Regions from separate parts of the Brevibacterium limosum genome, predicted to be linked through region 2. Evidence: predicted binding sites of a transcription regulator. Region 2 holds the regulator's gene; each other region holds the start of a gene.
What was found. Region 2 encodes LexA, which represses DNA repair genes until DNA is damaged. Its sites were predicted from a motif close to TCGAACANNTGTTCGA; they were not measured.

Region 1 (7,516 bases), 2.0 Mb from region 2:
TCACCCGGGTGTCGACCCCGCCGAGGCGGTGCGCCAGACCGGGTGGAGCCTGCAGGTCTCGCCCGACCTTGAGACGACGCAGCCGCCGACTCCGGGTGAGCTGGCACTGCTGCGAGAGACACTCGATCCCACCCGCATCTACCTGCGCTGAACCGGAGCCCTCACCCGCCCGCCCATGTCCGCGGACAGCTGTGGGCAGCAGCCGACAGCTGAGGCTCCTTACCGAGCACACGAGAATTCGAACCGAAGAAAGTTGAAACCATGTCAATGAAGACAAGCACCCAGGCCGCATCCCCTCCTGACCCGAATGTGACTCGTCCCGAGCTGCGCCGCGCCGCATGGTCATCGTGGCTCGGCAGTTCGCTCGAGTACATGGACTTCACCCTCTACACGCTTGCCTCAGCCTTGGTCTTCGGGCCGCTCTTCTTCCCCAATGAGACTCCTGCGGTCGCGCTGATCTCCAGTCTCGGGGTCTATGGATCCGGGTTCGTCGTCCGCCCGATCGGCGGGTACGTCTTCGGCCGAGTCGGTGACAAGCACGGACGTCGGATCGTCCTCATCGTCACCCTGTCGATGATGGGCATCGCGACCATGGGCATCGGGCTTCTGCCGACTTATGCGCAGATCGGCATCTGGGCACCTGCGCTGCTTGTCGTCCTCCGACTCGTGCAGGGGTTCGGAGCCGGAGCCGAATTGGCCGGAGCCTCGGTGCTCTTGGTCGAATCGTCGCCTGTGCGTCGCCGTGGTCTCTTCGGGGCGATCGTAGCCATGGGGACCAACAGTGGAATCTTCCTGGCCACAGTTCTGTGGACACTGCTCACCCTGCTGCCGGACGACGCCTTCCTCAGCTGGGGCTGGAGGGTGCCCTTCCTGCTCAGCATCGTCACCACATTCGTGGCACTGGCGATTCGCACGAAGGTCAAGGAATCCCCGGTGTTCGAGGAAGCCAAGGAACGCCGCGCGGAGGCCGCTGCGCACAAGGTGGAGCAGCCGAGCATCCTCGTCGAGGCGCGCCGGTCGACGAAGTCGTTCCTGCTCGCCCTGGGCATCCGCATGGGCGAGAACTCTGCGGTTTACCTGGTCAAAGGATTCATGGTCGGATGGGTCGTGACTACGACCGGCCTTGATTCCGCGGTGGTCACGACCGGCATCATGATCGGAACTGTCATCGGCTTCGCGACCGTTCCGTACTTCGGCAAGCTCAGCGACAAGGTGGGCAGGCGGCCGGTGTTCCTGGGCTTCACTCTCTTCCAGATCCTCTTCGCGATTCCGGCCATGCTGCTCATCGAGACCGGCAATCCGATCGTCATCGCCGCTGTCTTCGCGGTCTTCGTGGGCGGCCCCCTGCCGAACCTGTACGGAGTTGAGTCGAGCTGGCTGGTCGAACTGTTCGGATCGAAGCACCGGTATACGTTCATGACCACGATCAAGGAAGTCGGTTCGGTCGTCTCCGGCGGCCTGGCACCGGTGATCGCGGCTTCGCTCGTCGCCGTGATCACCGACTCGTGGTGGCCCGTCGCGATCGTTCTCATCCTCTTCGCCGGCTGTGGCCTGCTCGGCGCACTCTTCGCACCCGAAACCCGTGGTCGCGACCTTACGACTGAAGTCGACGCAGCGGACGAACGGCGCCCGCTGCAGTAGGGGAGGAGGGCCCGGGCCCCTGCGATAGTCGACGGACGCCCCATTGCGATTGGCGACGGACGGGCCGGTGCGGTGGACGACGACCAACCCACTGCGGTAGACGTCGGCCCGACCGACGAAACGCGATCCGTGGTTGCGGCGCTGAGGGGTCTGCCGCCAGCGCTGTCGGCGTCGGCCTCCGATTTGGGAGCGATGCCGCAGGCTCTGGCGGGTCTTCAGAACGGTGGGGGATCGACCTCGAGGTCGTGGTCCCAGTTCACTGTCTTGGAGACGAAGCGGTGGTCCCAAGGATCGGCGGTTCCCGCATCCTTGCGCATTGCGGTGTCCTCAGACTGCGTATTGCCCTCGGAGCCGGTGATGCTCGAGCCAGCGTTGGTACGGGCGCTGGGCTTGTCGGGCTCGTTCGGGTCGAAGTCGATATCGTCGATGTCGAGCTTGGCAAGACGCGCCCATTTGACTACTTGGGCATACCTCGCGTTCCCCGTCAGCTGCTTCACCGCGGCAGTGTCGGAGCCGGCAGGGAGACAGGGCTGGAAGACAGAGTTCTCCCAGTCGAGGCACCGCTCGAGCCTCAGCCGCTGTCGTGCGGCACGCTGGTCATTGAATGCCTCCGACAAGCGACGCTGCTTGGCATCGCGCTCCTCGCGTAGGCGCTTCTTCTCGTCACGCTCGCGAATTGTCGACTCGCCGGGCATGAGCTCAAGCACCGTCGGAACAGTGGGGACCATCGATACGGGCAGAGTCCACCGCTCGAGACCCAAGTGTGCCAAGGCGGCGAAGTCGAGGACCTGGGCAACATTGATCGGCTGCTCGGGAGCCGACACAGTGGTCGAGATCCCGTGCCTGAATTCGTAGTCGATTACGCCGGATTTGGGCATAGTGACCCTATACCGACCGGCAGTCTTCAGCGCATGGTGCAGTCGGCACAGTGGGTGAATGTTCCCGAATCGGGTGAGTCCGCCCTTGAGCGGCGCGAGGTGGAAGAACGGATTGACATGGTCCATCTCCGACTTCTCAGCCCTGCGCGAGCAGCCGGGGACAGTGCACACCGTCCACTGCTCGATCAGGGTCTTGCGGAGGTCCCTCGGGACTGTATAAGTCGTGGCCTTCGCATCGATGGGAGTGCCGGTGGCGGGATCGGTGAGGATCCGCTGGATGGACTTCGACCGGCCGGCGATCGTGCGAGCTGCCTCGGCGGGGACCGGCGAGCCGTCAGCGAAAGTGCCGGGCAGGTCCGAGTCGCCGGTGAGGGTGAGGAACGGAACCGTCACGACCGTGGCGGCCTGGTTCGCCAGCCACGACTGGCTGGTGGGCATGCGCAGTTTGATCGAGTACTCGACGGGGCCATGGTCGGCCTGATCGCCATCCTTGGGGGCCGGGGCGAAAGCGGACCCGATGGATTGATCGCCCGACACGTCGCCGGCGATCGCGCTGTCGGCGTCGGGCGACTGCGCGGCGACTCGCTTGGCATAGTCAGCGAGGCCGTCTTCGGCGTCCAGGCCCGGAATGAGCTCTCCGTCGGCACCGAGCATCGGTGCCTCTTTGGCGGTCTGGATGCCGGTGACCGAATCGACTGCGACGACCTTGACGCTCAGCTCGGGAACCGGACGGACGAACAGGTCGTATTCGAGCTGGGAAATGGAGCGGTCGTCGTTGAGCTCGACTCCTGCGGGCAGATTGAACGCAGACTTGTTCTTCCCATTAATCGCCAGGGCCATTGCCTGGATCCGGTTGTAGCAGGAGAAGATCTCGGCGGACGGACCGCTGACGGTGAGGCACGCGGAGCCGTCCTTATAGCCCTCGACGTCGATGCGGCGGCGCTTCGTGGCGATCTCTGTCGCATCGGTCGGAGGCACGAGCAGGGCGATCATCTTCGTCAGAGCCCTGCGCAGGGAGTCACAGGTGACATCGGCCTTCTTGGTGGCCAGGAAGGCATCGATCCGCGGCAGGAACTCGAATGCAACGTTCTGGCACTGCTGAGCAGCGACATCGACATGAGCGCGCGTGAACTCGCCGGCACGGACACGGTCGGTGAACCGGGGGAGTCCGTAGAGGATCGTCATCGCGCTCGACAGCTGGCGGTAGGTGCGTCCCGAATTGGTTCCCAGCACCGTCGAGATCTCGACGAGGTCATCGGAGTCCACGTTGTCATAGACCCACTTCGAGAAGCAGATGCCCGAGTCGAGCTCGGGGAACTCCGGCAACAGGTTCCGCGCGGCATCCTCGGCCTTCTTCTGCTCACGAGCAAAGTCTTCGTCATAGAACACGGCCGGGTCCGTCGCGGCCTCGGCGCTAGACGGGGCGTCCACGGCCGACTCACTGGGCTCGGCACCAGACTTCTCGCCGACGGCCTGCGAATCGGCTGCTGCTGCGTGTCTGGATTCCTTGTCGCGGCGCTCGAAAGTTCCGGCGATCGTCTCGCAGCGGAACGGCTCGGAGCCCTCGGGGATGGGGAAATCGAGGCCGATGAAGACCTGTTCGAGCACCACTGCAGACAACGATTCGAAGGCGGAGAGATAGGCGCGATCCGCGGCGGCGGACTCCTCAGCGAAGCGAGACATGCTCGATTCGAAGCGGATGGTCAGCCGCGGAGACGACGGTGTCGTCTCGGGTGCCTCGGCGTGCGCCGGGGTGGAACGGTCGGTCGTGCCCTTCATTGCGTTTTCACCTGCCTCGGACTTCGTTGTCGGGGAAGTGGAGCTGATTTGAAAAGCCTGTAACACTATGATAATTAATCAGAGTGCCATATACAATAGAAAACAGAAAAATAGTTCGAATAATTCTCGATAGCTGATCGTGTCTGATTTCGTTGTGCAACAATCGTCGCATTCGGCACTGACACGAGAATCCGGGCTGGCCCGAGCTGACACGAGAGCCCGAGCTGGCACGAGAACCCGAACTGACACGCGAACCCGAGCTGGCACAAGAAACCGAGGTGACACGCGAGCCCGAGCTGGCACAAGAATCCGAGGTGACGCCAGGGCATAAGGTGAGATGAGAACCCAGTCAGACACGAGAACGCCAAGGGAGCTGCGCCCGCCTTCCGCGGTTCCAAAGGTCCGGAGAACATGCCACCGAAACGGCGGGCAACCTCGGTGAGGGGTGGATTTTCGGGTGAATCGAGTCACGTCATCGGTTATGCTGATCGGGTTGCCGGATGCGACCCATGAGGTCGACACTCGCCCTTATGCGAGCCGTATCCGCACAGCGCGCACCTGCGACGCCCTTCACCTAGGGTCTGCACCACAGGGCGCGCAGACGTCACCGCATCATCCTTCACTGGTGACCAGTTCTTCGTCAGGACCGCCTCGGCGAACCCATACGAGCTCCTACAAGTGCAATCGAGCTCATACAAGTGCAACCGGGCTCTTGCGAACCCACCAGGGCCATGCGAGTGCAACCGGGCTCATGGAAACCCATGCGAATGCCGCCGAAGCCGCGCCTCCGACGGCCGACGTCCAGACGATCACTGTCGACGACAGCGAATACGCCCTGTCGCCGCATCAACCACGAGGATCAAACATGACGACCACCGCCGAAAACTCGACCGCTTCGGGCCAGAACGCGCCGACTCCCATCACCGATCAGGAGATCTTCGCCGCCCACGAAGGCGGCAAACTCTCCGCCGAGCTGACCAGCCCGCTCGCCACTCAGCGCGACCTGTCGATCGCCTACACGCCGGGCGTGGCCAAGGTGTGCACCGCGATCAAGGACGAACCGCAGCTGGCACGCACCCATACCTGGACGGGCCGCCTCGTCGCGGTCATCTCCGACGGTTCGGCCGTGCTCGGCCTCGGCGATATCGGGGCCGCCGCCTCGCTGCCGGTGATGGAGGGCAAGTGCGCCTTGTTCAAGAGCTTCTCGGGACTCAATGCGATCCCGATCGTCCTCGACACGAATGACACCGACGAGATCGTCGAGACCATCGTCCGGATGGCCCCGACCTTCGGCGCGATCAACCTCGAGGACATCTCCGCTCCGCGTTGCTTCGAGATCGAGGACCGCGTCAAGGAAGCCCTCGACATCCCCGTCATGCACGATGACCAGCACGGCACCGCCGTCGTCGTTCTCGCGGCGCTGACGAATGCGCTGCGCGTGGTGAAGAAGTCGTTCGAGTCCGTCCGCGTCGTCGTCTCGGGTGCCGGGGCCGCCGGCGTGGCCGTGGTGAAGATCCTCGCCGACGCCGGTGTCAACGACATCGTCGTCCTCGATTCGAAGGGCGTCGTCGACTCCGGCCGGTCCGACCTGTCCGAGACGAAGCAGGCGCTCGCCGCCGACACGAACCCGCGCGGCATCTCCGGCGGGATCGGCGAAGCCCTCGACGGAGCCGACGCCTTCATCGGCGTCTCCGGCGGCACCATCGACGAGGCGCACCTGGAGAACATGGCCGACGACGCGATCATCTTCGCCCTGTCGAACCCCAACCCCGAGGTGGTCCCCGACGTCGCCGCGAAGTACGCCACGGTGGTGGCGACTGGGCGCAGCGACTTCCCGAATCAGATCAACAACGTCCTCGCGTTCCCCGGAATCTTCCGCGGCGCGCTCGACGCCGATGCCGACGAGATCACCGATGATATGAAGCTCGTCGCCGCGCGTGCGATCGCCGACCTCGTCGGTGATGACCTGGCGCCGGGCTATATCGTGCCCGGTGCGCTCGATTCCCGTGTGGCGCCGGCCGTCGCCGAGGCGGTCGAGAAGTCCGCGCTGGAGGCGATGGCTGACCGCTGACGTCGGGTTCGACCGGTCCGCACACAGCTGAGGGGCGGGTGAAGAGAGATCTTCACCCGCCCCTCGGCCGTATTATGCGGCCCGCGCTCAGTCGTCGGTGACGTTGATGGTGACGTCGATGTTGCCGCGGGTGGCGTTGGAATACGGGCATACCTTGTGGGCCTTGTCGGCCAATGCCTGAGCCTCGGGTTTGTCGAGGTGCGGGAGGGTGACCTCGAGTTCGACGGCGAGCTGGAAGCCGCCCTCGTTGTTCTTGCCGAGGCTCACGCGGGAGCCGACCGAGGAATCGTCGATATTCGCCTTCGTCTGACTCGCCACGAGACGCAGCGCCGAGTGGTAGCAGGCCGCATAGCCGACTGCGAAGAGCTGCTCGGGATTCGTGCCGTTGCCGCTGCCGCCCATCTCCGTGGGGGTGGCGAGGTCGACATCGACCTGGCCGTCGCTCGTGCGACCGTGGCCGTCGCGGCCTTCGCCGGTGGCCAGTGCTTCTGCGGTGTAGAGGGCCATCATGATTCGTCCTTTCGTCGGTGGTGCAGTGCTCAGCGGTCGATCACTGCCGTGGATCCTGCGGAGGATGCTGTGAGTTCGTCCACTGCTGGGCGATCGACTGTGCTCGCGACTTCAGTGACTGTGCGTTCGGCTCATCGGATCCGCCGGAGTTCGGGGGAGTCGTGGGCTGCGGCGGGACATCGCCGCGATCCGAGCGGTGGCTCGAGCTGTACCGGCTCTCCGGTGCTGTGAAGGTCGCACCGTCCTCGGCGGCGTTGGCGGCGAACAGGGCATTGCGGATCTCCTGACCCATCTCTCCCAGTCCGCCCGGATTCGAGGGCATGAACAGCACGTTCGACCGCCCTTCCTGGGCGACGTTCTGCATCGTGTCGAAGTACTGGGTCATCATCAGCAGCTGCTCGGCCGTCTTGTCGATGCCCACCTCCTGCAGCTTCGCGTACTGTTCGGCGATGCCGGTCGCGATCGCCTTGCGCTGCGCGGCGACGCCCTCACCGTGCAGGCGCATCGCCTCGGACTCGGCCTGAGCCTGGGTGACGCGCTTGATCTTGTCCGCCTCGGCCAGAGACTGGGCGGCGACGCGGTCACGCTGTGCGGCGTTGATCGAGTTCATCGAATCCCGCACCTTCGTATCCGGGGT
Region 2 (7,516 bases):
TCTTCACACCGTAGAGGCCGGTCTCGACATCGACTCCGTGATTCTCCAACACCGAGGCGATCGCTGCGACCGAATCGAACTCTTCGAATGCTGTCTCTGCCAGGTCATGGATGGTGTGGAGCAGGCCCGTGAGGTCGCCTTCCGCAGCGTCGAGGCCAGCGGCGATGCCGGACCGGCTCGTCTCCGGGGCACCGGTGAAGTCGGAGGCCCACTCGGCGGCCTGCCCGGCTCGAGCTCGGGTCTGTCGAGCCATCTCGTCGAGGTAGCTGTCGTCCGGTGCGGTCGAGTGGCCGAGGTCACGGATTTCGCTCATGGGTCACAAGCATAGGTGCCCTGCCGATCTGACACGCCCGGAACGGTCAGAATTCGACGAGGCGGATGGCCAGAGAGTCGATCTTCGCCACAAGGTCCTCGTCGCCGGCGACGGCTTCCTGGAACCGGCGCACCTCCTCCGGCGGCACCTCGGACTCGACGCCGAGTGTGATGCCGAGCTCCGGCCCACCGAGGTGGACGCTGTCGCTGCCGGGGCTCACCCCGATTCGAGCCAACCAGGGGAAGGACTCGGCGATGGCACGCAGTCGCTGGGCCACCTCGGCGTCGGCCCAGGACGGAGTCCACGGCTGGGACTGCACGAACGCGAACATGGCCGGGCGGCGCAGCAGGAACGAGGACTCGGCCCCAGGGTCGAGGACGACGAGCTGGGACTCGGCCTCGATCGCCCCGAGGACAAGCCGTTCGGACTCGATCGGCACGGGACGGGCATCGGAATGCCACGCGGTCAGCGGTGGGATTCCGGAGAATCCCGGGGTGCACTCTCGTCCGTCATCGGCCTGGAGGCGAACCATCGCCATCTCCGAGGAATTGTCGGCCATGAGCCCGTTCTCTCCGACCTCCTGGTCGAGAACCATCGGCACGATCGGGGCGTAGAGCCTGGCCCCGGACAGGGCTTGGACGACCCGTTGGTGTGCGGCCGGATCCAGGGGTGCCTGAGCGGCCTGGGTCATGGACTCCAGCAGAGCCGCATCCGCCAGCCCCGTGTCGCCGGAGAACGGGTTGGGTTTGAGATCCCGGCCCTCCCACGCCTGACCGGCGGAATCCGTCGGGGCGTGGGCCTCGCCTGCCCGGGCATCAGACGCGGCGGACCGGGGACCGCCCGGCCCATGCGGCTGGTCCGGATCGTGTGAGTGCGTGCTCACAGACTCACCGTCCTGCGACGTCGAGGGCTTCTTCCAGAGTGAACTTGCCTGCGTAGAGTGCCTTGCCCACGATCGCCGAGTCGACGCCGAAGGGCACCAGCTCACGAAGGGCTCGCAGGTCGTCGAGGCTCGAGACTCCGCCGGAGGCGACGATCGGAGAGTCCGTCTTCTGCGCGAGGTCCTTGAGCAGGTCGACATTGGGACCCTGCAGGGTGCCGTCCTTGCGCACATCGGTGACGACGTAGCGGGAGCAGCCGGCGGCTTCCAGGGTTGCGAGGACTTCGTAGAGGTCGCCGCCGTCCTTCGTCCAGCCGCGAGCGGCCAGGGTGGTTCCGCGCACGTCGAGGCCGATGGCGACCTGGTCGCCGAAGCGCGAGATCATCTCGGCGGTCCATTCGGGGTTCTCGAGGGCGGCGGTGCCGATGTTGACGCGCTCGGCTCCGGTGTCGAGTGCCCGTTCGAGGCTTTCGGTGTCACGGATTCCGCCGGAGAGTTCGACCTTGATCCCCACAGCTTTGACGACCTGGTTGAGCAGGTCGGAGTTCGATCCGCGTCCGAAGGCGGCGTCGAGGTCGACGAGGTGGATCCATTCGGCTCCGCGGTTCTCGAAGTCCTGGGCGGCGTCGATGGGTGAACCGTAGTCGGTTTCGGTTCCGGCTTCGCCCTGGACGAGACGGACGGCCTTGCCGTCGGCGACGTCGACGGCGGGGAGGAGGACCAGCTTGTTCGAACTGTCTGTCATTGTGACCTTTCTGCCAGGGTGCCACGGGGTTTGCGGGCAACCATAGTCGGTGTGCTCGGTCAGGAGCTGAGTGCGTCTGTGGGGTTGGTGCCGGTACGGCCGGAGTCGCTGCCTGGGCTGCTGTCGGCCGCGAACGAGGCGAGCCAGTTGCGCAGCAGCCGGGCCCCCGCCTCGGCGGATTTCTCGGGATGGAACTGCGCGGCCCAGGTCGTGCCGTCTTCGACGGCGGCGACGAAATCGCTGCCGTGGCGGGAGGTCGTCACGATCGTGCCCGGCGGTGGTTCGGCGGCGGCATAGGAATGGACGAAATAGAAGCGTTCGTCTCCGATGCCGGCGAACATTGCCGAGTCTGCGGGCGCGGTGACCTTCGACCACCCCATATGCGGGATGACCGGGGCCTCGAGCGCGGTGACGGCTCCGGGCCACAGGCCGATGCCTTCGGTCTTGACTCGGTGTTCCTCACCGCGGGCGAAGAACACCTGCAGACCGACGCAGATGCCGAGCAGCGGTCGGCCCTGTTCGTGGCGGGCACGGATGAGTTCGACTCCCCCGACGTTCTCCAGTCCCGCCATCACGGCGGAGAAGGCGCCGACGCCGGGAACCAGCAGTCCGTCGGAGTCGTTGATGACATCGTGGTCGGCCGTGAGCGTGACCTCGGCGCCGGCTGCGGCGACAGCACGCACGGCGGAGCGGACATTGCCGGCTCCGTAGTCGAGGACGGCAACCGTCGTCATCGTTTCGCGCCCTTGCTCAGCACCGACCAGATCCTCCACAGGGAGAATCCGAGGACGATGACGCCGAGGGCGGCGACGACCCAGGCGATGGTGTTTCCGCCCAGGCCCAGCGCAATGCCGAAGGCGGTGACGAGTCCGGCGAGGACTGCGGCGATGATCCACAGCAGTGCCGTGCGTGCCATGGCGGCCCGGCCCGGGCTCATGGTGGCGGCGCTGGCCTGCAGCTTCGTCATCGATGAGGTCGGGATACTGCCTTCGACGTCTTCTGCGGCAACGGTCTCGAGCAGCAGTCCCTCGAGCACATCGGGCAGGTTCTTCAGCGCCAGTCCGGCCGGCACGTCGGATTCGCGGCTGCCGTGACGGTAGTGGCCCGCGTCGATCTGCTCTTCGCTGCGCACGAGGAGCAGGACCTCATGTTTGCCCGCGAGCTTCGAGATCGCTGCGGCCGCCTCGTTGCCGGCTTTGACATCCGTGTCGGCGAGCACGATTCCGCTGAAGTCGCCGATCGGCACGATGGTGCCGGAGATATTCGACAGCACGCAGGCGGCGGCCAGCTGTTGGGCGACCCCGAACGGGGTCACGATGACGGTCGTACTCACAGGACTCCCTTGGTGCTGGGAACGGAGTTGCTGCGCGGATCGGTTTCGACGGCCTCGCGCAGCGCGCGGGCGAAGGCCTTGAACTCGGCTTCGACGATGTGGTGCGGGTCGCGACCGCGCACCAGGTCGAGGTGGACGGTCAGTCCGCCGTTGAAGGCGATCGATTCCAGCGAGTGGGAGGTCATCGAACCGGTGAAGTGGCCGCCGATGAGGTGGTACTGCTGGCCTTCGGGCTCGCCTTCGTGGACGAAGTAGGGGCGACCCGAGACGTCGACGACGCACTGGGCCAAGGCCTCGTCCAGCGGCACGGCAGCGAAGCCGTAGCGGCGGATGCCGACCTTGTCGCCGAGTGCTTCGCGCAGGGTCTGGCCGAGCACGATCGAGGTGTCTTCGACGGTGTGGTGGACGTCGATGTGCGTGTCGCCGGTGGCGGTGATGTCGAGGTCGATCATCGAGTGCTTCGACAGGGCGGTGAGCATATGGTCGAAGAACGGCACGGAAGTCGAGATGTTCGAGGAGCCGGTGCCGTCGAGGTTGACGGACACGGACACCGTGGACTCGGACGTGGTGCGTGAGTTCTGGGCCTGCCTCATGGAGTGCCTTTCGTCGGGGCGGCGGATGACGGGGTTGGAGCCTGCGGACGTTCCTCGAGGGTGTCCGGGGATTCGGCGAGGATGTCGTCGATGGCGGTCAGGAACGCTGCGGTCTCCTCCTCGGTGCCGGCGTTGACGCGGGCGTGGCCGGTGATGCCGATATCGCGGATGAGGACTCCGCGGTCACACAGCTTCTGCCACAGATCGGCCGGTGAGGAGATGTTGCCGAAGAGGACGAAGTTCGAATCGCTGTCGTGGACGGTGAACCCGGCCTCTGCGAGGTGGCTTGCCATCCGGTTGCGTGAGTCGATGAGCCGATCGACGTTGCCCAGCAGCAGCTCAGCGTGTTCGAGTGCGGTGCAGGCGAGGACCTGGGTGACCTCGGACAGGTGGTAGGGCAGGCGAACGAGGCGAAGGACGTCGATGAGCTCAGGGGCGGCGATGGCGTAGCCCAGCCGCAGTCCGGCGCAGGCGAAGGCCTTGCTCATGGTGCGGGAGACGACGAGGCGGGGCCGTCCATCGAGCAGGGTCATGGCCGAGGACTTGGCGGGGCGGGAGAACTCCGCGTACGCCTCGTCGACGATGACGATTCCCGAACAGTTGTCGTAGGCGGCCTCGATGACGTCGAGTCCGATCGAGGTGCCGGTCGGGTTGTTCGGAGTGCAGAGGAAGACGATGTCCGGATTCGCACGGGCCACCTCGGAGGCGACCGCGTCGGCATCGAGAGTGAAGTCGTCCTTGCGTTCGACGTGCTGCCATTCGGCGCCGGTGCCCGTGGTGATGAGCGGGTGCATCGAATAGGAGGGGGTGAACCCGAGGACGGTCCGCCCGGGCCCGCCGAAGGCCTGCACGATATGGCTGAGCACTTCGTTCGAACCATTGGCTGCCCAGATCATGGAGGGATCGAGTTCGACGGTGTCTCCGGCGCGTTCGTTCACACCGTCCAGGTAGGTCACGAGGTCTTCGCGCAGAGCGGTGAATTCGCGGTCGGGATATCGGTTGAGTCCCGAGAAGTGATCATCGACGGCGGCGCGCATGCTGTCGACGACGACGTCCGGAAGCGGATAGGCGTTCTCGTTGACGTTGAGCTGGACCGGCACATTGAGGTGCGGAGCCCCGTAGGGCTTGAGGCCGACGAGGTCGGACCGCACTGGCAGAGATTCGATGTTTCCCACGGCGATCATTCTACCGAGGGGCCCACGCCGCCCGGGCGGCGGGTCGGGCCACGAGACTCGCCGAGGCGGCCGGATCCGGCCGACCCTCAGCGGACGGGGACGTCGAGGGTCTGGCCGGGGTGGACGGTCGGGGTGTCCAGGTGATTGATCTCGGCGATATCGGCCACGACATCGCGGGTGTCGCGGTCGAGGCCGAGATTCGAAGCCACGGTCCACAGCGATTCGCCTTCACCGACGACGACGGCGTCGGCATCGATGCCGACACTCTCCGTCTCCGATTCGGCGACAGCAGCGGCCGAGAACGACTGGGTGGCGAGGAGGAGCGCTCCGCCGATGACGACGAGAGCGACGAGCAGGGTCCGGAGAAGGCGCACAGCCTGGCGTCCACGAGTGGTCAGGCGCAGCTCGGTGTTCTGTGCAGACATCGCATTACCTCTTTCATTCGTACGATTCCACCAGTAATCGGTAGAACGTCTGTTCTATTCAACATGCCAATCGAACAAATGTCCAGTCCGACTCGAACATCTATGCGACAATGAGAGGGAACCAGCGTTGTTGATTGATCTGTCAGAACCATCTCAGTCGGCACTGACACGAGAATCTCCGAAGCGGAGATCACGGCGTTCAGCGGCAGGGAATAGAACGAAGGGGAACGAGCAATGGTTCAGAACAAACGAGGCAGAGGCAGGCCTCGCAACGAAGATGTTGCCAGCGAGATCGCTGCCGCTCGCAGCGATGACGACGACGTGGTCCAGATCCCCGAGGGATCGACCGGTGAGGGCGATTTCCGCCTGACTCCTCGTCAGCGTCTCGTGCTCGAAACCATCGAACGCGCGGTCGTCACCAACGGCTACCCGCCGAGCATGCGCGAGATCGGCAGGGCCGCAGGACTGGCTTCCCTCTCGAGCGTCGCCCACCAGCTCTCCCAGCTCGAGCGCCTCGGCTATGTCCGTCGCGACCCGAAGCGCCCGCGTGCCATCGAAGTGGTCAATCCGTTCGAAGAGGAAGAGGCCGAGCGCGCGAAGTACGAGGAGCTGTCCAACAACACGGTCCAGGTTCCGGTCGTCGGCCGCATCGCCGCCGGTGGCCCGATCCTGGCCGAACAGGAAGTCGACGATGTCTTCTCGCTGCCGACCCAGGTGGTCGGCTCCGGTGACATGTTCCTGCTCAAGGTCGTCGGCGATTCGATGATCGAAGCCGCCATCTGCCACGACGACTGGGTGGTCGTGCGCAAGCAGCACACCGCTGACAACGGTCAGATCGTCGCAGCACTGCTCGACGGCGAGGCCACGGTGAAGACCCTCAAGCGCAAGGCCGGTCAGCAGTGGCTGATGCCGCAGAACGAGAACTACGAGCCCATCGACGGCACCTACGCGCAGATCATGGGCCTCGTCGTCGCTGTCGTCCGCCGCCTCTGACCCTCTGTCGGCTCTCCGCTGCCGAAATGCAAAGGCCCGCGACCGATTCGGTCGCGGGCCTTTGTGTCATCCTTCGTCGGTCTCGGCCAGCCGTGCCAGGCTCTTGCGCACGAGACCGGAGTTCGTCGTCGGCCACATCCTCGGCATCGAGTTGACGAGGAAACCGGCGTACCGGGCCGAGCGCAGCCGCGAGTCGAGCACGGCGACCACTCCCCTGTCCTTGGTCGACCGGATGAGGCGTCCGGCTCCCTGAGCCAGGCGCAGGGCCGCATGGGTGGCCGAGACGGCCATGAATCCGTTGACTCCGCGCTGGTCGGCATCGCGTGCTCGAGCCTGCATGAGCGGGTCGTCGGGGCGTGGGAACGGGAGACGGTCGATGATGACCAGTCGGTTCGTGCGTCCCGGCACATCGACTCCCTGCCACAGCGACATGGTCCCGAACAGGCAGGTCTGATCATCGGCCGTGAACTCGGAGACCAGCGCCGGCAGGCCGTCGTCGCCTTGGAGCAGGATCGGGAGATCGAGCTTCTTCCGCAGGAGTTCTGCCGCTGCGTTCGCCGCAGCACGGGAGGAGAACAGGCCCAGCGCTCCGCCGTTCGACGCCTCGACGAGTTCCTCGAGCTCCGTCAGCGCCTCCTCGCTCAGCCCGCTGCGTCCGGGCTTGGGCAGGTGGGAGGCGACGTAGAGGATGCCCTGCTTCCCATAGTCGAAGGGCGATCCCACATCGAGGCTGTCCCACTTCGGGGCATCGGGTCCGAAGAGCCCCAACGAGGCGGCGACCGCGTCGAAGTTCCCGCCCAGGGACAGGGTCGCCGAGGTGGCCACGACCGTGGACTCTTCGAAGATGCCGTTGCGCATGGTGCCGGCAACACTCAGGGGAGCGACGACGAGGTTCGTCGTCTCCTTCTCCCTGAAGGTCGAGCGCGAGAGCCAGATGACATCGTTCTTGCCCGGGTCGCAGAAGCGCTCGGCGAGTTCGAAGATCTCCTGACAGCGGGCCTTGGCCATCTGCCGACCGGCATCGGCGTCCTCGGTCTTGCCGCCGATGTCGTTGATGAT
Region 3 (7,516 bases), 1.9 Mb from region 2:
GGGCCAGCCCATCGACCAGGCGCGGTCGAAGGCGGCGAGGCCCGCGCCGGTGGGGGCCGGACGGTCGATTCCCAGCGGCCGTGTGATGTCCTGTCCGTGGACGATGATGTCGAGGAGGGCGTTGTCCGGATTGGTCAGTGGCGGCAGGTGTCGGGAGGCGGCGGTGCGGCGGAGTTCGGCGACGATCTTGTCGGTCGCTCGTTGGGCGTAGTCTCGGGCGATGTCTCGGCCGAAGGCCCAGAGGTCGCCGCGGGAGCGCAGGAGGCCGACGGCGATCTGTCCCAATGTGGGCGCGGTCGGTGTCATGGCCAAGTGTGCTGCCACGTCCCGGACGCTCCATTCGGAGCACAGGGACTGAGTCGCCCACTGCTCGGGTGTGAGTGAGTCGAGTGTCTCGGCCAGGCTGAGGCGTTCGGCTTCGACAGTGGACCACAGTGCATCGTCCATGATGCTTTCTCCTCTGTGAAGAGCGTTACTTCTGTTCTTCTGTGCGGGTTGACGCGTCTGTGTGAGACGGCGTGTCTGTGCGGGATGGCCGGTCTGTGTGGGGGCGGCCCGTCTGTGCGGGACAGCGAGTCTGCGCGGGAACTCCCGTCTGCGGGGGACGGCCCGTTTCGGATTTCGAGTAGTTATTCGCGATCGGTGAGGGCGGTGGAACGAACAATAATAGTCAGATAGTCTGACTATTATAGGAGCCGCAGTGAAGCGGCACAAGAGCTATTTCGAGCGGTGGGGGAATGCTGATGGATGGGAAGAGCGCGCAATCGGGTTCAAGTGAGCTGTCGCGTCCGAGCGGGCAGCCGGGCCTCGGGATGCTCGCCTTCCTCGCCTACCGGCAGGTGGAGATGCGGTCGATGGCCGCCGTCGAAGCCGCCGGGCACTCCATCACCCTGTCGCAGGCGAGGTTGTTCGAGCGAGTGAACCCGGAAGGCTCACGACTGACCGAACTCGCCGAGTCCGCGCAGCTGACGAAGCAGAGTGCTGCCTACCTCGTCGACGAACTCATTGCGGCAGGCTACCTGCGGCGTTCGCATGATCCTGAGGACGGCCGCGCCAAGCTCATCACCATCACCGATCGAGGATATGAGGTCATCGCTGTCGCCCGTCGGTCGGAGGCCGAGGTCGAGGAAGAATGGTCGAACCACCTCGGGGACGAATCATTCGACACGCTACGCCGGCTGCTCATCGAACTGCGCGAAATCACGGATCCTTTTCGGTGACGGTGTGCGGGCTCGCGCTGTGAGGCCGACTGGCCATATTTCGCACAGGCTGCAGTGTGCGTCTGCGTCATTTCGCGTCTCGCGCATCTGCTCGCGTCATGAAACATGGATCAAATGTGGTCGGCAGGGCGGCGGTCGTGGAGTCAGACTGCGGTGCGGACGCCGATTGTGGGTGTGGGCGCGGATTGTGTCCTGCGCGCTCACGCCGGGATGAAGACACAACGGTGCCATTGAGCGACCGAGCAGAGCTACGTGCCGAAGAGACCGTCGATGATGTCGTCGGTGATGAACCGTGAGTGCAGGATGAGAGCGCGAGCGGGGTCAATGCTCTCTGGCGGGCGCCAGGCCGGCCGCCCATCAGTGAGCATACGGACTTCCCAGTCAGAGCGGTCCATGAGGTGGTGGTGGAAGCTGCAGAGCAGGCACATGTTATTGATGTCGGTCTCACCGCCCCTGGCGTGCGGCACGACATGGTTCACGTCGCACCATCCCGCCGGTGCGTCGCAGCCGGGGAACACGCATCCGCGATCCCGGGCGGTGACGATCGCAGTCTGCTTCTTGTTGGCGAAGCGCTGATCCGTGCGGACTTCCACCGTGCGAGCTTTTTCGTCCATCAAGTGGAAGAAGACCGTGCCGTTGAGGCCGCGACGGGTGATGTCGCTCATCGGGAAGCGGTCGCCGGAGCCTGTGGTGGCTTCGCCGGTGCCGTCGGCGACATCAGACGCCTTGGCTGTGACGACGAGAGCATAAGGCGAACCCTTGGCGGCTTCCTTCATACTGATGCGCGAGATGAGGGTGGCGAAACGCTCGTAGATCCAGACCCTCGCGCCGGGCTGCTCGCTCATGAGATCAACGGCCGCACCGTCGGCGCGGACACCGTGACCGGCAGGAATGGAGCGGTCGGCAGGGGAATCTGCGGAACCGGCCTCGGTCTCACCGGCAGCCTCGACAACGGCCCACGGGGGTGCGTCGAAACGGTCTCCGGTGAGTACAGCGTCGATCGGTTCGAACCGTTCCTCGCCGGGGGGCTGACCGAGTCCGGCGTTCGGGACGATTGCTGGAACGTCTTCGCCCTCGGCAACGGCCGCCTCGGCGTTCGTGGGCTCTGCTCCCGCTGTGCTCGATGTGTTGCCTTTGCCGGATTGAATCCGCGATGTCAGCAGCCCATGAAGCTCGGATCCCGCTACGGGATCGAGGACGCCCTCCAGCCTCCAATCGCCGTTGCGTTTGGGACGGGCGGTGACGAAGTAGGCGGAGCGATCGCTGGGGTCGAGCGGCTCCACACCGTCGGGGTCGATGAGAGCGAGCATCTGACGGAAGATGTCGCGGAGCTCGCTGACGGTCACCGACGCCGCGTACTTCACGAGGTCGGCTTCCACCCGGGATTTCGTCTCCTGGTCCACCCATGCGGGCAGCGCCTTGAGGCAGTCTTCGATGACAGTGAGATGCTCGGCCGGCAGGGTGCCGAGGTGGAGCTGCTCGGCAACGAGTGGGTGTTCGGGCTCGAGCGGTTGGCCATCGAGTGCGACACGTCCACCAAGATTCTCTGCGAGCTTTGCCCGGCGATTCGCTTCTCGCCCCGAGAGATTGAGGCGTTCCTGGATGAGCGCCTTGGTCGACTTGGCGCCACTGTCTGTGGGCGTGCCGACGCGTTCGTAGACGGCCAGCGCCAAAGTGGACAGGGATTCGCTGAGCCGACGCAGAGCCTCCGCACCATCGATGACCTGCAGGGCCTCGCTCGGCCCCATCGGTCGGTCGAATGCCCGAAGCGCTCCGACCAGTCCGGTCAGCGAGGCGATCGAGTCAGTGATCTCGGGAGCGCTCGCGGCAAGGTCGTTCCAAGCCGCGTCGGTGAGGATCGGGTGCTGCGAGGCGGGTCGCTGAGAATCGTCTCCAGCCTCGGGCTGAGCAGCAACGGGAACTGTGCTGTGGCTGCCTACGGCGGTCGGGTTCGCGGGCCCGGAGGTCTCGGGCTGCGTGGTTGAGCTGGTCTGCTCATTCGCATCGAACTGTGCAGTCGAATCCGTCTGTGCGTTCGGTTCAGCCTCGGCGGAAATCGCTGGTTCGACGGCTTCGGTCGGTTGTTCGGCGTCGGGAGCCGACGTATCTTCGCGCGATTCTTTGCCGTCGGTCGGCGGGGGCCCGTCGGTCGTCAGAGGACCGTCGGTCGACGGAGGATCGTCGGTCGATACAGGGTCAAGGGCGTCGAACATCTCGGCGAGGTAGTGGCCGCTGAGATCGAGTCCGGCTGCCTTGAGCTGTTCCGCCAGAGATGCAGGGTGTGGTGACTTGGCTTCGGGCTGCACGGGTGCGTTGTCCGCGGATTCTTGAGCAGCGCGCGGCGGGAGGTCGGGGAAATCCGCAGGGTTCGAATTGATCGGCGGCCTTCTGCTCGCTCCGCTGCGCGAGTCAGCGGCGGCACGACGGTCGCGCTTTCCTGACTTGCGTCGCTTGCGGTCGGGGGTGAAGGTCATCGCTGTCGAGTTCCGTTCGTCGTTGAAGGTCTCTTATTCATAGTGTAGACAGTCAATCTGGATAAAACAATAGAAACTTCGAAAATAATTCGATTTGAACTGGCATAGTCGGTGTTTGAGATGTTGCCGGCGGCGAATGCTTGTTTCAGGGTTGATTTGACGTCGATTCTACTCGTCGGCACTGACATGGAGCGGTGCCGATTGAGCCGGAGAGCGGATTCTCTGCGGCGGAGCGGCCCCGGTAGGGCCTCCTCGTCTCGGCGGGACCGCCTCGGCGGGGTTGCGTCTGAATGCAGGGTCATTGTGGGTGGGAAGATGAGGAGCTATGGGACTCGATTTCACACTCGTGCAGCTGCGGTACTTCCAGGAGGTCGCCCGGCGGGAGAATATGACCGAGGCGGCGAAGCAGCTCAACGTCACACAGTCGGCGATTTCGACGGCGATGGCTCAGCTCGAGCGGTCGATCGGACTGGACCTGTTCATCCGGCAGAGGAACCGGTCTGTCGTGCTCTCTCCGGCAGGGAAGCGCTTCCTTGCCGAAGTGACCGGCTTCCTCGAGGCCTCTGACGCGCTCGGCGAGACCGCGCAGGGGCTGTCCCGGTCTCTGAGTGGGAGTCTGACCGTCGGCGTGTTCTCGCCGATTGCGCCGACTCGGCTGCCGCTGATCCACGACGAGTTCGCAAAGCGGTTCCCGGAGGTGCAGGTGACGTACCTCGAGGCCGATCTGGAGGACCTGCAGAAAGCCGTCGCGGCAGGCGATTGCGATCTGGCGCTGACGTACATGCTCGGTCCGACGGGCCGATTCGACACCTTCCTTCTCGACGTCGTCGAACCTCACGTTCTGGTGTCCCGCGATCATCGCTTTGCCAGGGGTGGGAAGCCGAAGCCGGTGCACCTGCGTGAGCTTGCCGCAGAAGACTACATTCAACTCGATCTGCCGTTCACCAGGCAGTACTACGACGAGCTGTTCCGCATCGCCGGGGTTGTGCCGAAGATTCGGCACTCGTTCTCCGGCTATGAGACGTTGCGGTCGTTCGTGGCGATGGGGCACGGGTACTCGCTGCTGAGCCAAAGCGTGTCATCGGGAACCTATATCGGTCTGCAGACGGTCGATGTTCCCCTGCTCGACGACTTCCCGAGCATCGATCTTGCCGTGATCTGGCCCAATGGCGTGCGTTTGAGCCGGCGCGGGAGAGCCTTCTGTGAAGTCAGCAGAGAGGTGCTGGGTGCTGCTTCGAAAGGGTGATGCCTCGGAATTGACCTGTATGTGCGGTCCGTCGAAGCGGTAGGCGCGGGTTGTCTGAACGGCAGGCGCGAAGGCCCTGAGCGGCAAGCGCGGCGTTCCTGAGCGGCAAGCGCGAAGGCCCTGAGCGGCGACCGCGTCGTTCCTGAGCGGCAGACGCGGAACGGAAGACAGCCTGAGCCTCTGCCATGGATTCATTTGATGACAATGTTAGAAAGTATCTGTTGGACCGATCCCGATTCGCTGATGAGAATGAATGGCAAGCATCACTGGGACAGACAGTGATGCATCCGCCCACCAGGGTGACACGCTCACCAAAGTGACAGTCCCACCAGGGTGACAGGCCCACCAGGACGACAGACCCGAGAGGGTGACAGAGCAAAGGAGCTTTGATGTCCACTCCCATCACCGGCCAGGACCACGCGCCGGCAGCCGACGGTCACGGCCGATCGACGAAGATGCAGCGGAAGGTGCTTCTCGGCGGCAGCATCGGCCAGTTCGTCGAGTTCTACGACTTCACGCTCTACGGGCTCTCGGCCGTCATCCTGTCCGAATACTTCTTCCCCGACGGCGACCGGATCACCGGTCTGCTGGTCATCTTCGCGACCTTCGGCGTCGCCTTCGTCATGCGCCCCCTCGGCGGACTGTTCTTCGGAGCTCTCGGTGACAAAGTGGGCAGGCGCCAGACTCTGACCATCACGATCTTCCTCGTCGGAGCCTGCACCGCACTCATCGGCATCCTCCCCGGGTTCGACACGATCGGCTGGTTCGCCCCGATCCTGCTCATCCTCGCCCGACTCGGCCAGGGCTTCTCCGCAGGCGGCGAATCCGTGGGCGGGCCCTCATTCGTCTACGAACACGCCCCCGTGACCAAGCGCGGACTGTGGATCAACATCACTCTGGCCGCGACCGCTCTGCCCTCGGTCTTCGCCGGCGGCCTCATACTCCTGCTGTCGACCGTGATGAGCGACGCTGCCTTCGACTCATGGGGCTGGCGTGTTCCGTTCCTTCTGGCACTGCCGCTGTCGGCGGTCGGTCTGTGGATCCGGACGAAGACCGACGAGTCCGAGCTGTTCAAGAAGACAGCCGCCGAACGGCCCAAGGAATTCAGCCCGATCCGCGACTCCTTCCGCGAGAACTGGGTCGGCATGCTCCAGGTCTTCTTCGTCCTCGGCGTCACCGCGCTCGGCTTCTACATGCTCTCGGCCTACTTCGTCACCTACATCCAGACCACCGGCGACCTCAGCCGCGAACAGTCGCTGCTGACCAACGCGATCGCCATGGCCAGCTACACGATCTTCCTGCCCATCGCCGGCCACCTCGGTGACCGGTTCGGACGTCGGCCCATGCTCATCGCGGGTGCGATTCTGCTCGCGGTCACCTCGGTGCCGGCATTCGGGCTTGTGACCAGCGGACACATGGGGCTGGCATTCCTCGGGCAGACGATCTTCGTCCTCGCGCTCTGCTGCTACGGCGGAGGCTGCTACACCTTCTTCTGTGAGCGCTTTTCGACGAAGACGCGATTCACCTCGGCGGCCATCAGCTACAACATCTCCTACGCGGTGCTCGGCGGAACCGCGCCATTCGTGGGCACGTGGCTCGTCGACATCACCGGCGTCAACACCGCACCCGGCTACTACATGGCTGCGGCCGCAGCCGTGTGCCTCGTCCTCATCTTCGTCACCCGTCTGCCCGAGACCCGCGGCAGGCTGGGGTGAGTGCGCGATGACAGCAGAGGCCGCCGCCAGCCTATCCACACCCAACCCACCAGAGAGAAGCGATCAGCAATGAACCATCAGGCAGCCCCGTCTTCCGACGCAGCCCCGTCTTCCGACGCAGCCTTCCTCACCGACTTCCACTTCGTCGCCACCATCGGCGCCACGGACAACAACGGCGTCGACCGTCAGGCGCTGACTCCGGAGGACAAGCAGACGCGCGACTGGATGCGCGGCTGGGCGACCGACAAGGGCTTCGACGTGCGCGTGGACGCCATCGGGAATATGTTCGCGTGCCTCGAGTTCGTTCCCGGCGCCCCTTACGTCCTCATCGGCTCTCACCTTGACTCACAGCCGTTCGGCGGCCGTTTCGACGGCGCCTACGGCGTCATCGCCGCCCTGTTCGCGGCCCTGCGTGTGAAAGAGGAGCTCGCCGAATCCGGGCTCCCACCCACCTTCAACCTCGCTGTCGTCAACTGGTTCAACGAAGAGGGCGGCCGCTTCGCCCCGTCGATCATGGGCAGCTCCGTCTACGCCGGACTCTTCGACCTCGACGAGATGCTCGCCGTCACCGACCTTGAGGGCACCTCCGTCGCCGAGGCGCTGGACGCCATCGGCTACGCCGGCACCGACGCCCCGCCCGAGGCGATCTCCTACGCCGAGATCCATATCGAACAGGGCCGCATCCTCGAGCGTGAAGTCACGGACATCGGCGTCGTCGAATCCAGCTGGTACACGCAGAAGCTCGACATCGACGTCCTCGGCGAACAGTCCCACACCGGCGCCACAGCCATGGCCGATCGTCACGATGCGCTCGTCGCGGCCGCGAAGGTCGTCCTCGCCGTCGCCGAGGTGGTGAACGAG
Region 4 (7,516 bases), 900 kb from region 2:
TTCGAGGTTCTTGTTCCACTTCTTGAGGTCGACGGGGTGCTGGAGCGCAGGCTTGTCGACCTTGCGCGGAGCCTTCGGGTCGGTCCACAGCGTCGCTACGGTGACATCGACGTAGGCGGTTTCGCCCTTTTCGATCTTGCCGTCGGTGATTCGTTCGAGTTCTTGGCCGGGGACGACATCAGCGGAGATGCCGGACGTTCTTGCGGCGTCGGTCGAGGACAGATTGCTCGACAGTGCGGGAGCACCGGCGCCGAAAACCAGTCCGACCCCAAGTGCTGCCGAAACAGCAATTTTGGTACGCATTATTTCTCTTTCGGTCTGCGGGCGGCAGGCCCGCGTGGGGGAAGTCTCCGAAGGTGCGCGAGCGCATTCGGCGTACAGTCTTCGTTACTGGCTCGACCGCTCCGAAAGGAGCGGCCCGCCGGAAACGAGGTTCTGAACGGTGTCGATTCTACTGGCTGTCACGCGACTGTCAGCATTCATGACACTGTGACAGGATAGCGCGGACTGGCCGTGGATTGAAGCCCACTTGCTCGAATCGATGCTGAGCTGAGACTCGAGCAGCAGCGTATGTCAGATATCGGCGTCGGCATCAGCGGTGCCGGGAGCACCGGAGGCACCGAGGAATTCGGCGGCGAGCAGCTCGATCGTCTGGATCCGCCCCGGGTCTTCTCGCACGTCTTCGGCCTCCATGGCACCGGCGATCGGCTGGATCATGATCTCGTCGACATCGAAGCGCTCTGCGAGCTCTTCGAGCTGCGCGGCCGCGGAATTCGGGTCCCCGATGATCCAGTTCCCTGAGAGCTCTTCGCCGACCATGCGCTCTTGGTCGGTCATCACCGAACGCACGTCGTCACCGGCCAGGTGCAGCTTCTCCATGGGTCCGCCGGTGCGCATTCGGGACATCTGCAGCATGAAGGGCTCCGATCGCAGCTGTGCCTCTTCTTCGGTGGGTGCGACGACGACGTTGGCTGTGACGAAGGTCTGCGGTTTGTCGCCGTAGGCTCCCGGAGTGAAGTTGTCGCGGTAGATCTTCATTCCGGTGGTGGCACCGGATGCGAAGTGGTTGGCAAAGACATAGGGCATGCCGAGTTCAGCTGCCAGTCTGGCCGAGTAGCCGGATGACCCGAGCAGCCAAGGCAGGGGCTGAGTTCCCGGCTCCGCGGCGGGAGTCGCTTTGAGCACATGTTCGCGCCCACCGTGGAGTGGAACTCGCATCCCTTCGGGCTGCATGAGGCTGAGAGTGTCGATCACATGTTGGGGGAACTGTTCGACGGGGTCGATGGCGCGCCCTTCACGGTCGACCATCCTTCCTTCACCGAGGTGGCCACGCATTGCCGCCGAGGTGATCGGGTCCGTCCCCGGTGCACGTCCGATGCCCAGGTCGATGCGGTCGCCGTAGACCGCCGACAGCAGGGCGAAGAGCTCGGCGACTGCCAGTGGGGCGTGGTTGGGAAGCATGACCCCACCGGAGCCGAGGCGGATCTGATGTGTCCCCTGGCCGAGGTGCATGAGTTCGGGTCCAGGCATCGTCGAGGCGATCGATGGCATGTTGTGGTGCTCGGCCACCCAGTAGCGAGTGAAGCCGAGCTTGTCTGCCGTGTCGATGATCTGCTTCGAGGCGGCGAACGAATCTGCTGTGGTCTGTCCCGTGCGGACAGGGACGAGGTCAAGGATGGAAAGCTTCATACCGAAGCAACAGCGTGCGCGAACGGAACATTCCGTTCCTCGCCGGTGTGGCGGTCAGCCGAAGAGAGTCTCTCCGATCTCGCGCGCGATGAACCGAGCGTGGAGCACCGGCTCCTGCGCCGGGTCGATCACGGCTGGCGGCACCCAGGCGGGGCGGCCGTCTTTGAGCATCCTGCAATCCCACTCGGTGTTGTCTAGCAGGTGGTGATGCGCGGAACACGCCAACGTGAGATTGTTGACGTTCGTTTTGCCTCCTCGCGCCCACGGGACGACGTGGTGCGCTTCGCACCATCCGGGAGGAGTGTCGCATCCGGGGAATGTGCATCCCTGGTCGCGGCTGGCGAGGATCGCCAGCTGTTTCTCGGTGGCCAAACGTCTTTCGGTCGCCAGAGCCATCGATTTCGTCTGCTCGCTCATGAGATGGAAGAAGACCGAGCCGTTCAGCCCCTCCAGAGCAGCGGAGTCGATCGGGAACGGCGCTTCTGCTCCGGTGACGGCTTGGCCCGTCCGGTTCGCGAGGTCTTCGGCCTTGGCGGTGACAACCAGCGCGTAGGCCGCTCCGGCCTTGATGCGGTTCATTTCGATGCTGCCGATGACGCTGGAGAAGCGCTCGTAGATACGACGGCGGACACTCGGCTGTTCAGCGGCCATAGCCACCAGGGTGCCGTCCTGCTTCACACCGGCTCCTTGCGGGACCTCTCCATTCGCACCGATCTGCGGCTGGGTGAAGTCGAGCGAGGGGTCGAGGCAGTCCGAGCGGTCACCGCGCAGAACTTCCCTATAGGCGGTCACGACTTCCTGGTCGAAGGTGCTCTCGCTCTCAGCACCGTCTCCGGCGGCTGGGTGTGCACCGTCGGCTGGATCGGCACCGCCATCGACGCCTGCCGCATTCGCGCAGCCGTCCTCGTCCGACTGTGAACCGGTTTTGATGCGCGAGGTCAGCAGCCCGTTGAGGACACCTCCGGTCTCCTCGTCGAGCCGGCCTTTGAGAGTCCACGTTCCGTCCTTCAGCTGCCGCAGATTGACATTGAAATCGTCCCGGTCTGCCGCTTCCTTCGGTTCCTGCCCGTCAGGATCGATCCAGCCCAGAATCTCTTGGAACAGTGCATGGATATCGCAGACGCGAACCACCTGAGCTTTCTCGACGAGCAGGCTTTCAGCCTTGATCCTGTCGTCTTCCGACACGTTCGCCGGCAGGTTCTTCAAACACTTGGAGATCGTCGAAGCCTGATTCGCCGACAGTACGCCTTCCCGCAGAGCAGCCGCGAGGACGGGAAACTGCGCTTCGATCGACTCTCCGCTCAGGCTGGTCCGCTTCCCCAAGCACTCGGCGAGCTGAGTGCGACGGCCGGCCTCCTGCGAAGACAGGTTGAGCCGGTGCTGGACCAGCGCCTTCGTGGTCTTCGCGCCATAGTCACGGGGCGTACCGACACGTTCGAACACTGACAGCGTTACGACCGACAGCGATTCCGTCAGACGGTTCAAGGTCTCGAGACCGTCGAGGAGCGTCACCGCATCGTCAGGCCCCATGGGACGAGTGAAGTCGTGAAGCCCTTCGAGCAGACTCTGCAGGCTGTCGATGCTTTCAGTGACCTCTGGAGCTGCATGTCTGAGGTCCGACCAGCGATACTCGTCGAGAAGGGGGTGGGCGTCGGCTGCCGAAGCATAGCGTTCGGCAAGCGCTTTGTGCCGTTCAGCGCGTTCAGCCTCGGCGATACGTTCGGCTTCCTCCTTTGCCCTCTTCCTCTCTTCGTAGCGCTCGACGCGTGCTTTCCACTCCGCTCTTTCGCGTTCGAGTTCCTCGCACTCCCCGCGATCCTGAGGGTTCTTCCGCAGATATTCCTCACGCTCTGCGGCACGCTGCGCCTCACGTTCTTCGCGCTTCGCCTTCATCCACGCGCTCTGGCGTGCTTCGATCTCTTTGATGCACGCTCGGACTTCCTCTTCGGTCTCCGGCAGCGTCGTCCTGCTCGACCAGAGTCCCTGCCCGCTGCGAACATCGCCGCCGGGAAGAGATGATCCAGTCGCGTCTGCCTCGCCGGCGCTCGCTTCGTTGCTGTTCTCGGCGACTGCGACTGTCGCAGCGAGATCGCCACCTTCAGCATCTTCGTCGTCGAACGAGTCTTCGGCGATGCCGTCGAACCGATCAGCGAGGGGGTGGCCGGTCAGATCAAGACCGGCTTCTGCGAGCAGCTCTCGGTAGGTCTGCCCGGCGGATTCGTTCCTGCCGTCAGGAGGCGAAGACGCAGGATCTGCCGCTGGCCGGGGAATGGCCGGTGGGGAATCGGTAAGTCGGGATTTGGGTGGCGAGGATTCAGGCGGAGAGATCGGTGGGGGTGGTTCCGGCGAGGGCTTTCCTACCTCGCGATTGTTGTGCTCGCCGTGCCTTCGGTCGGGGATGAGAGCCATTTTCTCTGTGTCCGTTCATCATCGTTGATGGGTTCGGCTTGCCTCTATTCTAAGTCATCATTAGAACAAACACCACAGTTCTGTCCTATTTATTTCAGCTTGATTTCTTTATGTACGATTGGTTTCTATTTGTCGAGGTCAAAAAGGTGTTCCACTCAGCGTGCGCCGCTGATCCGCGGCGACGACTGCGCAGTGATCCGGATCCAGTGCAGCTCGACCACCGAAAGACAGGTCGATCTGCTGACGACAACAGGCTACGGCGCGCCGCTGACGCGAGATCAGCAGCGGCCCGGCTCAGCTCTTCATATGCACGCGCTGCCCCTCGGGACCGAAGAGGCTGAGATATTCGACCCCGTCGTCGTCAGCTCCCCCGAACCAATGAGGAGTTCGAGTATCGAACTCGGCGGCCTCGCCGGCGCTGAGGACCATCGTCCGGTCACCGAGGATGAGGGTGAGCCGACCTCGGATCACATAGACCCACTCGAACCCGGGGTGGGTTTTCAGCGAACCGAGCTTCGGAGTCTGCCGACCATCGACGATGTGTTTGAAGGCCTGCACTCCTATCGCTCCACGACTGAGCGGCAAGATGGTCTGACCGTGGAACTTCCGCGGTGAGATGTGGATGCGCGGGTCCCCGATCGGCGGAGTCCCCACGAGCTCGTCGAGCGGGAGCCCATAGACACCGGCCAGCGGCAGCAGCAGCTCCAGGCTCGGCTTGCGCTTCCCGGACTCCAGGCGCGACAGCGTACTCAACGACATTCCGGCCTGCTCGGCCACCTCGTCGAGGGTGCGTTTCTGCTCCTGCCGCAGTCCTCGCAGGCGGGCGCCGACCCCCGCCAACGATTGCCTGATGGCTTCCTGTGCTTCGATCGGCGCAGGTCCCTCGGCGAGAATCTCTGACATTCGGCCCGCCGCACGAGCTCCCCTCTCATTCAAGGCGCCGCGATTCACCCGTTCATCTGAGTCCTGTGGCTCTTCCATATCCACAGCATGGCAGAATTTGCTGTTTCTGCAAAGACGTTTGCAATTCCGAGCAAGAAGGCCACAGACTCGAATCGGCACCGAATTCCGACCATTCATCTGCATTCAGGAGAATCATGACCGCCCCAACCCCATCCGAGAACACACGACCTTCCGCACACGAGAACTCACAACCGTCCGCATCAGAAGGTGCGCGGTCTTCCGTGTCCGACGCACGCGATTCGTCCCCCGAATCTGGGCAGACCACCTTTGATGTCGCCGTCATCGGCGGTGGCGCAGGGGGCCTCGCCGCATCGATCGCCCTGGCCAGGTCGCTGCGCTCCGTCATCGTCATCGACGCCGGTCAGCTGCGCAATTCCTCGAGCGCCCATGCACACAACGTCCTCGGTCACGAAGGCATCAGACCGCAGAATCTCGTGGCGAAGGGGCGCACCGAGGCCGAAGAGTACGGGGTGACCTTCATCGAAGCGACCGTGACCACAGTCCACACCCGTGATCCAGACGCCGGCCCCGCCGAGGAGGTCCCACAGTATCGGTTCGAACTGTCCACTTCGGTCGGAGTTGAGGTCACGGCCCGCCGCATCATCATCGCCACCGGTCTGAGCGACGAGCTTCCGGACATTCCGGGCCTCGCCGATGGCTGGGGCGACACCGTCCTGCACTGCCCCTACTGCCACGGCTACGAAGTGCGCGGACAGCGCATCGGGGTCATCGGCACGACGGCGATGTCATACCACCAGGCGATGCTGTTCTCCCAGCTCAGCGACCAAGTCAGCTTCATCCGCCACAACGCTCCCGCTCCTGATTCCGAGCAGGAGGCGATGCTCGATACGCTCGGCATCGAATACATCGATTCCACCGTCACCGAGGCGGCCCGCACCGAGTCCGGAACCGTCGTTTCACTCGCGGCTGGCGAATCCGGGGACGGAGCGAACGCGCTCACCTTCGATGCGCTCGCCGTCGGTGCGTATGCGCGAGCAAATGCCGATCTGTTCGCCCAGCTCGGCGGCGAAGTCGTCGCGCACCCGAGCGGAATGGGCACCTATATCCCCACGCAGATGGCCGGGCAGACCGATGTGCCCGGAGTTTGGGCGGTCGGCAACGCCGCAGACGTATCGGCGATGGTCGTGGCCAGCACCGCCAGCGGCGTGCTGGCCGGCGCGCATGTCAACGCCGACCTCATCATGGAGTCGCTCGGGTGAGGACGGAGTCACTCGGGTGAGGCAAGCCGGAAGCAGGTGCATCATGACGAGGCGGGTCTGGCTGCGCGCGTCCTCATGCGCCCCACAGCGGAGCGAGCACAGGCACCACACAGCGGAGCGAGCGCAGGCGCCGCGCACTCGCGGCGTGGCCCGTTTCCGCGGGCCACGGCGACTGCGGTCAAGTCCTCAGTGCGCGGCTTTCACGCACAGCACCGGGGCTTCGGCGTCGAGGATGACCTTCTGGATCGTCGACCCGAGCAGGAACTTCCCGACCGGGGTGCGCTTCCGGGTGCCGAGCACGATGAGCTCGGCTCCCACCTCGGTGGCGGTGTCGAGGATCTGCTCGGCCGGGTCGAATTCGCTGCCCAGAGTCAGCACGCGAAACTCGACGTCCGCCCTGGCCAGATAGGTGTTGACCGACTTGAGCTCACCCTCGCCGAGGCGATAGGAATCGTTGCGCTGCGCCGACCGTGACGCATTGACGACGATGAGTTCCCTGCCGTCCTTCTTCGCCTGCGCGATGCCGGCATCGAGAGCAGCATGTCCGGCGGGATTGTTGACGTAACCGACGAGTACTGTCATTTTTCACCTTCATTGGATTGAGCTGTACAGATCCGAGTGCGCAGGTCGAGTACCCACCGTCCCAGCATATCGAGCGATACGGACATGGGACGGCGGGCGGCCCCGCCCGTACCGCCCCGGCGAGGCGCCGCACCGCCACCGCGGTGCACATCCGCACGGGAAGGCGGGCCGCCTCGGCGAGGGGATGGGTTCACGTCAGTTCTTCGGGATTGCGGAACCGGGTGCTCGTGCCCTTCGTCGAACGGTTCCAGAACCAGGTCACGCCCCACAGGACGACGCCGATGCCGACGAGCGCCGCTGCGATCTGATACTGGATGAGCTCATCGAGGCGGGCCCACGGGCCGACGAGGAACACGCAGGTGATGACGCCGATCCACGGCAGAACCGTCGGCGCCTTGAAGTGATCGTGGACGGACTTGTCCTTGCGCAGGATGAGCACCGCGACGTTCACGACGGCGAACACGGCCAACAGCAGCAACGAGGTGGTTCCGCCCAGGGACGCGGTCACCGTCTCGGGCAGGATCGTGGTCACGACGAAGATGAGCGCATAGGCGATCAGCGTCGTGAAGATGATCGACACCCACGGCGAACGGCGGCCGGCCATGACCTTCGCGAACACGGGCGGGAGCACATTCTGCTTGGCCATTCCGTAC

Region 1: GUY37_RS15800 (HNH endonuclease signature motif containing protein) is a predicted target of LexA. The motif match lies at 4,402-4,417, and genes of this name have one in related genera.
Region 3: GUY37_RS17375 (DUF222 domain-containing protein) is a predicted target of LexA. The motif match lies at 3,827-3,842, and genes of this name have one in related genera.
Region 4: GUY37_RS02770 (DUF222 domain-containing protein) is a predicted target of LexA. The motif match lies at 4,237-4,252, and genes of this name have one in related genera.

What each region holds. Positions count from the first base shown of each region.
Region 1 covers NZ_CP050154.1:3,491,275-3,498,790, reverse strand. Annotated here, with positions in the region: gene GUY37_RS15810 (CoA-transferase subunit beta) at 1-151, shown strand, start outside; gene GUY37_RS15805 (MFS transporter) at 262-1,641, shown strand; gene GUY37_RS15800 (HNH endonuclease signature motif containing protein) at 1,857-4,298, opposite strand; gene GUY37_RS15795 (NAD(P)-dependent malic enzyme) at 5,164-6,369, shown strand; gene GUY37_RS15790 (organic hydroperoxide resistance protein) at 6,457-6,879, opposite strand; gene GUY37_RS15785 (SPFH domain-containing protein) at 6,920-7,516, opposite strand, start outside.
Region 2 covers NZ_CP050154.1:1,530,481-1,537,996, reverse strand. Annotated here, with positions in the region: gene GUY37_RS06920 (amidohydrolase) at 1-313, opposite strand, end outside; gene GUY37_RS06915 (SseB family protein) at 360-1,196, opposite strand; gene priA (bifunctional 1-(5-phosphoribosyl)-5-((5-phosphoribosylamino)methylideneamino)imidazole-4-carboxamide isomerase/phosphoribosylanthranilate isomerase PriA) at 1,201-1,938, opposite strand; gene hisH (imidazole glycerol phosphate synthase subunit HisH) at 1,998-2,672, opposite strand; gene GUY37_RS06900 (hypothetical protein) at 2,669-3,271, opposite strand; gene hisB (imidazoleglycerol-phosphate dehydratase HisB) at 3,268-3,864, opposite strand; gene GUY37_RS06890 (histidinol-phosphate transaminase) at 3,861-5,039, opposite strand; gene GUY37_RS06885 (LysM peptidoglycan-binding domain-containing protein) at 5,126-5,464, opposite strand; gene lexA (transcriptional repressor LexA) at 5,699-6,457, shown strand; gene GUY37_RS06875 (ATP-dependent DNA helicase) at 6,524-7,516, opposite strand, start outside.
Region 3 covers NZ_CP050154.1:3,885,455-3,892,970, reverse strand. Annotated here, with positions in the region: gene GUY37_RS17385 (maleylpyruvate isomerase family mycothiol-dependent enzyme) at 1-447, opposite strand, end outside; gene GUY37_RS17380 (MarR family winged helix-turn-helix transcriptional regulator) at 744-1,220, shown strand; gene GUY37_RS17375 (DUF222 domain-containing protein) at 1,469-3,694, opposite strand; gene GUY37_RS17370 (LysR family transcriptional regulator) at 4,020-4,940, shown strand; gene GUY37_RS17365 (MFS transporter) at 5,330-6,655, shown strand; gene GUY37_RS17360 (M20 family metallo-hydrolase) at 6,725-7,516, shown strand, end outside.
Region 4 covers NZ_CP050154.1:633,122-640,637, reverse strand. Annotated here, with positions in the region: gene GUY37_RS02780 (C40 family peptidase) at 1-303, opposite strand, end outside; gene GUY37_RS02775 (LLM class flavin-dependent oxidoreductase) at 574-1,689, opposite strand; gene GUY37_RS02770 (DUF222 domain-containing protein) at 1,744-4,098, opposite strand; gene GUY37_RS02765 (helix-turn-helix domain-containing protein) at 4,393-5,001, opposite strand; gene GUY37_RS02760 (NAD(P)/FAD-dependent oxidoreductase) at 5,283-6,281, shown strand; gene GUY37_RS02755 (universal stress protein) at 6,468-6,863, opposite strand; gene GUY37_RS02750 (APC family permease) at 7,054-7,516, opposite strand, start outside.